2 linked regions of the Oceanicoccus sp. KOV_DT_Chl genome follow. The protein of the gene in region 2 binds, or shares a complex with, the protein of the main gene of each other region. Links are inferred from orthologs where the notes say so. Each region holds a gene or a part of one and is shown on either strand. Other genes may lie near its edges. The genes, in order: UNITIG_RS21940 and UNITIG_RS13040.

Region 1 (3,213 bases), on a different replicon or contig from region 2:
AGCAATCGTACGCTGTGCATTTTCGCCATAACGCATGACTACGATACCGCCAACAACTTCACCTTCACCATTGAGTTCAGCAATTCCACGACGCATCTGTGGCCCTTCACTGACTTGTGCGATATCGCCTAGCAGTATCGGTGTGCCGCCCTCATTTAAACCTAATGGTACCTGCTCAATATCACTGATGGATTGAAGATAACCGCTAGCTCTTACCATATACTCCGCTTCTGCCATCTCAATCACCGAAGCACCTACTTCCTGATTAGCACGCTGAATTGAAGCATGAATATGACTCAGCGGCATATTGAAAGCACGTAAGCGGTTAGGATCGACCACCACTTGATACTGTTTTACCATGCCGCCAATGGTGGCAATTTCTGATACCCCGGCAACGGTTTGTAATTCAAATTTTAAAAACCAATCCTGCAAGCTGCGCAACTCTTGCAAACCATGTTGACCACTACGATCAACCAACGCATATTGGTACACCCAACCGACACCTGTTGCATCAGGCCCTAGTACGGGCTTTGCCGCCGTCGGCAATTTAGGTGTGACCTGACTGAGATATTCCAGCACTCGCGAACGCGCCCAATAAATATCAGTCTCTTCCTCAAAAATAATATAAATATAAGAGTCACCAAAAAAAGAAAAACCTCTGACAGTTTGCGCCTTCGGCACCGCCAGCATGGCTGTGGTTAATGGATAGGTCACCTGATCTTCCACCACCTGCGGGGCCTGTCCTGGATAAGAGGTTTTAATAATCACTTGTACATCCGATAAATCCGGAATCGCATCGATAGCAATATTTTTTACTGCATAGCCGCCTGCCAATAAAACAATTAATGCCAGCAGTATCACCACGACACGATAGCGTATTGAGCTGCTAATAATTAACTCAATCATGGCTATCACCTGACTCTTTGCTAGTGCTTATGCCATCATCGATACGGTCGAACTCAGCTGCCACATTGGATTCAGAATCAATTAAAAATTGCGCAGCAATTACCACGCTATCCTGCGCTGTAACCCCCTTGATTATTTCAACCCGATCACCGGCATGTTGACCGACAACCACGACAACTGAACGGAATTTTCCGGCACCCATTGATTTAACCACTCTCTGCGAGTGACCATCAGCAATTAAAGCCGACCGGGGAATATGTAAAACCGAAGTGTCGTTGCGGGTATCAATCGATAAGTTGGCAAACATATTAGGCTTTAAACGACCGTCATCATTTTTTACCTGCACCCGTATTTGCAAGGTACGAGCATCACTGTTTAACACCGGATAAATATAATCAACGACGCCCTGCCACTGCTCTCCTGGATAACTATCAACCGCAATGCTAACGTTTTGACCTTGTTGCAACCAGGTTGCCTGACGTTCGAATACCTCGGCAATAACCCATAACCGCTGCACAGAAGCTACCGCCATAATTTCATTAGCCGGCTCTATATACATGCCATGACGTACGTTTAGCGCATTAACAATGCCATTATGTTCAGCAAAAACACCAATACGCTCTTTTGCCTGCCCCGAGCTTGCTACTTGCTCAATTTGTTGAGCTTGCATACCCATTAATCGCAAGCGCTGCTTGGCCGAGCGGATCAGCTGCTCGCCACCATTACCCATAGCCAGCAACAGATCTTTTTGCGCATTAAATAAAGTCGGTGAATATAGTTCAAATAGTAACTCTCCCTTGCTAACGGGATCACCCTCGGCGCTCACATTGAGAGTTTCAATCCAGCCATCAACGCGCACATGTATATGATGCAACAGGTCTTCATCGAACCGCACATAACCCACCGTATTTAGCGTTTGCTGCAAGGGAGAAAATTCAACGCCGGTGGTTTTGACGCCAAGATTGTTAACTACCGCAGCTGAGACTGTCACATCAACAGAATCATTACCTCCACGCGCTGACTGCCCTGCATAAACCGGCACCAAGTCCATGCCCATTGGCGATTTTCCTGGTTTATCTCGACGGTAGTTCGGATCCATTGGCGCCACCCAGTACAAAGGGGCAGAATCTAATGCTGCTAACGCAGGTTGAGAGGTTTGGCTGTTCGCCCCCAACCAAAATGCGCCAGCCAGCAACGCCGCAACTATCAGTAAACGAAACAGATTGAATAGTGTCATAAAAATTCTCTTTATCTATCTATTACCGGCGTCGTAGAAACCACGCACAATCATCAGCACCGACATAAAAATGTCGATACGCAGCAAAAAAAAGAGAAGGATTAAATCTGAAAGGTACAGTTCAACAAGTGAATGCGTGGCAGACCAGAAACTTGCGCTAGCTGCCATCGAGGGTAATAACTCAGCGGCGGTGCACGAGCTGAAACAGGATTGCTATTTGCGAGAATAAGCGCAGCAACTGCTTCAGCCTGAATTTTGTCTCCAGCCTCCAATTTAACAGCTGCAGCCATTAGCGCGACCGGAGCATCACAACACTCAAAGTCTATCAGCTGATCATCACAGCAAGGCATATCAGCATGATGACTTGCGACCGCTAATTCGGCAGGGTCTGTCTTAGCCAAATCCACAGCAGCAAATGCGCCGCAGCTGAACACGGTGAGCAACAACCAGCTCAGTAGTACAGCGCCAGCCATTCGACGTTTTGAATAAGGATTAATAAGCATGAAAATCCTGTAGCGAATATGAGTCGTTTTTATACCGCTGTCAGTCTGCTCGGTCAACGTAAAGATGACCAGACAGTAATTTAAGACGGTTGACTTATTAAGACGTTCGTCTTAAATTATTGATATGAACACACTCTCTCAGACCACAGCAGCCAATACGCCAGCAGCACCTTCAGACTTCAGTGCCACCGCTATTGAATTAATAACTGCCGCTGAACGCCTGCTCGCCGAAAAAGGCCTGGGAGCGGTATCGACTCGTGAAATAGCCCGAGCAGCAGGTCAAAAAAATCACTCCGCGCTTAATTATCACTTTGGCTGCAGAGAGGGTCTAATTAACGCAATTCTCGATTATCGAATGACACCGCTCAATCTTGAGCGCCAGCAGCTACTGGACACCCTCAGTTCGGAGCAGCGCGACGCTAATTTATATTGTCTGGTCGAAGCCCTTGTCACGCCCTTTGCCAACGAATTAACAAAACCGATCCGGGAAAGTTATTATTTGAGTTTGTTAGCACAATTGATGAGTCAACGGGAATGGCAGTTGCTATTCACTCAGCACCAACATCG
Region 2 (3,991 bases):
AACGCATTACCCGTTTTGGATAGAGTGAAAGCGGCGCATCTGGTAACGGTTACCAATGCCTCACATACGGGCTTTGCAGCGCCAGCAAAATACTTGCGCTGGTTAGATAACCCTGACAGCGTAGGTTGCAAGCAGGTGTTGAGCCAAATTGATTTAACAGCAGATGACGATTCCTGGCACCACCTTATAGGTACTGAACAACAGGGAATTATTTACGAACCGATGAAGCCCCTGTGTAGTAAAATGCCGTTGCCGTCAGCAATGAATGTATTGCGGCAGCATATGATCACTAAAGTAGCCATTCTTAGCTTTTTCCAATCACAATTTGCCGATACTGAAGCTGAGCGCAATCGTTATCAGCACTATTTAACCCAGGAGATGGCCGCAGAATTAGCAGAAGTAAGTTATCAGCAGGCACAGATCTAAACTCTGGCATACCATTTAAATTATGGGTGCCAGAGTGCCTTATGAGTTAGTGTGAATCTTTATTGTGAGCCAGGCGATAAAGAATTGGCAGCACAAATAAAGTCAGCAGGGTTGAAGAAATAATGCCACCAATAACGACTGTCGCTAGTGGCCGTTGTACTTCAGCACCGGTGCCTGTATTTAATGCCATTGGCACAAAACCCAGGCTGGCAACTAACGCTGTCATTAGCACGGGGCGTAAACGAATCAGTGCGCCATCAATTATCGCGAGCAACAAATCACCTTTTTCATGCCAAAGATCGCGGATAAATGCCAGCATCACCAGGCCATTTAATACTGCTACCCCCGACAGCGCGATAAAACCAACCCCTGCAGAAATGGATAAAGGCATATCTCTCAGCCACAGCGCGATAACACCACCGGTTAATGCCAGCGGCACACCAGTGAAAATAATGGCGGCATCTTTGATGGAATTAAACGCCATCACTAATAGTCCTAGAATAATCGCTAAGGTAATTGGAACAACGATCGATAATCTCTGGCTGGCAGATTCCAGCTGTTCAAAGGTACCACCATAATCCAGCCAATAACCGGCGGGCAATTTAACTTGCGTTGCAATATTTTCTTTTGCTTCACTGACAAAGGAACCCAGATCCCGGTCACGTATATTGGCGGTTACTACGATTCGCCGTTTACCATTTTCGCGGCTTATTTGATTAGGAGCAGGTGCTATTTCCAAGGTGGCAACTTCCGCCAGCGGTATATAGCCGCCGCCAGGTATTAATACGGGTAAGTTTTGTAAATAATCAAAATCCCGGCGCCGCTCTTCGGCAAGTCTAACGACTAACTGAAAGCGCCGATCACCTTCAAAAATTAATCCAGTTGCTTCACCGCCAATGGCGGTAGCAACCAAATCCTGCAGTTGATCAATGCTGAGCCCATAGCGCGCTAGCGCTAAGCGTTTAGGGACAACCGATAACATTGGCAAACCGGTGACTTGTTCTACGCGTGCGTCACGGGCACCGGGCATAGCTTGAATGACTTGTAGAATGTCATTGGCCGAGCGCAGTAATTGTTCAAGATCGTCACCAAATACTTTAATGCCAAGATCGGCGCGCACTCCGGAAATTAATTCATTAAAACGCATTTGAATGGGTTGAGTGAACTCATAATTATTACCGGGTAATCGTTTCACCGCGGCTTCGATATTTGTGACCAGCTGCGCTTGACTGAGAGCGGGGTCTGGCCACTGGTGGCGTGGCTTTAGCATCACATAATTATCAGCGACATTGGGCGGCATCGGATCAGTAGCTACTTCGGGGGTGCCAATTTTGGCAAACACTACTGCTACTTCCGGGAATTGTTTAATCGTTGTTTCCAGTTGTTTTTGCATCGCTACTGATTGCTCTAAGCCGGTACCAGGAATTCGAATCGCATGCAGGGCAATATCCCCTTCATTGAGTTGCGGAATAAATTCCGAGCCCAGAGTGGTGGCTAACCAGCCGCTAAATAGGAGTAACGATAGCGCTGCCAAAAGCACCAGTCGGCGAAATTTCATCGCTGCTAACAATAATGGTTGGTAAATGGATTTACTCAGGATAATAACCGGGCTTTCCCGCTCGCTGATTTTTCCATTCATAAAAATAGCAACGGCGGCAGGGACTAAGGTAAGGGACAATACCAGCGCCGCTGATAATGCCATGACTACTGTAGCCGCCATCGGTTGAAACATTTTTCCTTCCACACCGGTTAAAGAAAATAGCGGAATATAGACCACAGTGATAATAATGACGCCAAATAAACTGGGCCTTATGACTTCATTCGTAGCTTGAAAAACGATTTCCAGACGTTCTTTTAATGGTAGTTGTGGTTTGTTGTTTGCTGTCTGTGCTTCAGCCAGACGACGTATAGAGTTTTCGATAATAATAACCGCGCCATCGACGATCAGGCCAAAATCCAGAGCGCCCAGGCTCATTAAATTTGCGGAAACCCCGGCTTGTACCATGCCGGTAATAGTGGCCAACATAGAAAGAGGGATTACGGCGGCGGTAATCAGCGCAGCGCGAAAATTTCCTAATAAAAGAAACAGCACCACAATCACTAATAGCGCGCCTTCTACCAGATTTTTTTGGACTGTGGCAATTGCTTTGTCGACCAATATGGTGCGGTCATAGACCGCTTCTACCACTACTCCTGCGGGTAAAGTGGGTTGAATTGTTTGCAGTTTTGCCGCGACTGCGGCTGCGACTTCACGGGAATTTTCCCCGACTAGCATCATCGCCGTGCCTAATACCGTTTCTTCGCCATTACGGGTGGCAGCACCGGTGCGTAATTCCTTGCCAATAGCTACCTCGGCCAGATCCGAAATTTTTACCGGAACTTGTTGAATATTTGTTACTACGACATTTTCAATGTCAGCGATGGTTTGCAATTGGCCGGGTGAACGCACCAGTAATTGCTCACCGTTGCGTTCAATATAACCGGCTCCGCGATTATTATTGTTATTGCGCAGGGCGTTACTGATATCTTCCATGGCAATACCGTAGGCCAACATCTGCTGTGGTTTTGGGGTGACATGATATTGTTTGTCAAATCCGCCAATGGTATTTATTTCCGTAATACCTTTAACCCGAGCCAGTTGCGGTTTGATAATCCAGTCCTGAATTTCTCGCAAAGCGGTGGCGTCATAAGCCTGGCCGTTGGCTTGTTTGGCATTCGCGGATGCCGCTACGGTGTACATATAAATCTCACCCAACCCTGTGGCGATCGGTCCCATGTCTGGTTCAACGCCAGCGGGCAAAGCGCTTTTAATCGCAGCTAGCTGTTGGTTAATTAAATTGCGAGCAAAATACAGGTCGGTTCCTTCCTCAAATACGGCGGTGACTTGTGACAGACCATAACGTGATAAGGATCGGGTATAAGATAATTGTGGCAGCCCGGCTAACGCGGTTTCTACCGGGTAGGTAATTCGTTGTTCTATTTCCAGCGGTGAGTAACCGGCAGCCTCGGTATTGATTTGGACTTGGACATTGGTGATGTCGGGAACGGCATCAACTGGCAGTTGTTGGTAGCTCCAGATGCCGGCTACTAACAATAGCGGTATTAACGATAGCATAAGCCAGCGTCGCTCAATCGAGAGACGCAATATGGATTCAATCATTGCGTTCTCCTAGTGTTGATGAGCTGCGCCGGATTTTTCTAAATCGGCTTTTAATATAAAACTGTTTTCGACAACATAGTGCTCGCCTACAGTTAGTCCATCTAACACTTCAGAAAAGCTGCGATCGCGGTGACCTATATTAACAGCGCGGACTTCATAGTCACCATTAACCAATACAAAAACGGTCGGTGACCCATCTACTGATTGCAGTGCTCTATTGTCTATTACCAAGGGGCGTGCAAGTTGTCTGGTGGTAATTTTCCCGGTGACTAACATGCCTGGCGCCCAATGTTTTTTACGGTTATCAATAGCGGCACGGGCCAGCACAAAGGGAGCGCCATTATCATTGGGAATTAAATGTTTAATAACGGTGTTGGTGGCCAATGAATCCATAGTAACCGCCAG

Evidence for each region.
Region 1: the proteins of UNITIG_RS13040 (region 2) and UNITIG_RS21940 are in contact, whole or in part, in a crystal structure (PDB 3NE5), measured with the Escherichia coli proteins. The link is inferred for Oceanicoccus sp. KOV_DT_Chl from one-to-one orthologs.

The regions. Positions count from the first base shown.
Region 1 is NZ_FQLF01000007.1:157,549-160,761, forward strand. The notes cover bases 22-2,909. They hold UNITIG_RS21940 (efflux RND transporter periplasmic adaptor subunit), read right to left. Parts: upstream 2,144-2,909; coding sequence 899-2,143; downstream 22-898. Other genes in these bases: UNITIG_RS21945 (hypothetical protein), read right to left, coding at 2,245-2,646; UNITIG_RS21950 (TetR/AcrR family transcriptional regulator), read left to right, coding at 2,771-2,909. In the rest of the region: more of UNITIG_RS21950, read left to right, coding at 2,910-3,213. UniProt on the Escherichia coli protein: Part of a cation efflux system that mediates resistance to copper and silver.
Region 2 is NZ_FQLF01000002.1:1,972,605-1,976,595, forward strand. The notes cover bases 273-3,938. They hold UNITIG_RS13040 (efflux RND transporter permease subunit), read right to left. Parts: upstream 3,587-3,938; coding sequence 473-3,586; downstream 273-472. Other genes in these bases: UNITIG_RS13035 (CocE/NonD family hydrolase), read left to right, coding at 273-426; UNITIG_RS13045 (efflux RND transporter periplasmic adaptor subunit), read right to left, coding at 3,596-3,938. In the rest of the region: more of UNITIG_RS13035, read left to right, coding at 1-272; more of UNITIG_RS13045, read right to left, coding at 3,939-3,991. UniProt on the Escherichia coli protein: Part of a cation efflux system that mediates resistance to copper and silver.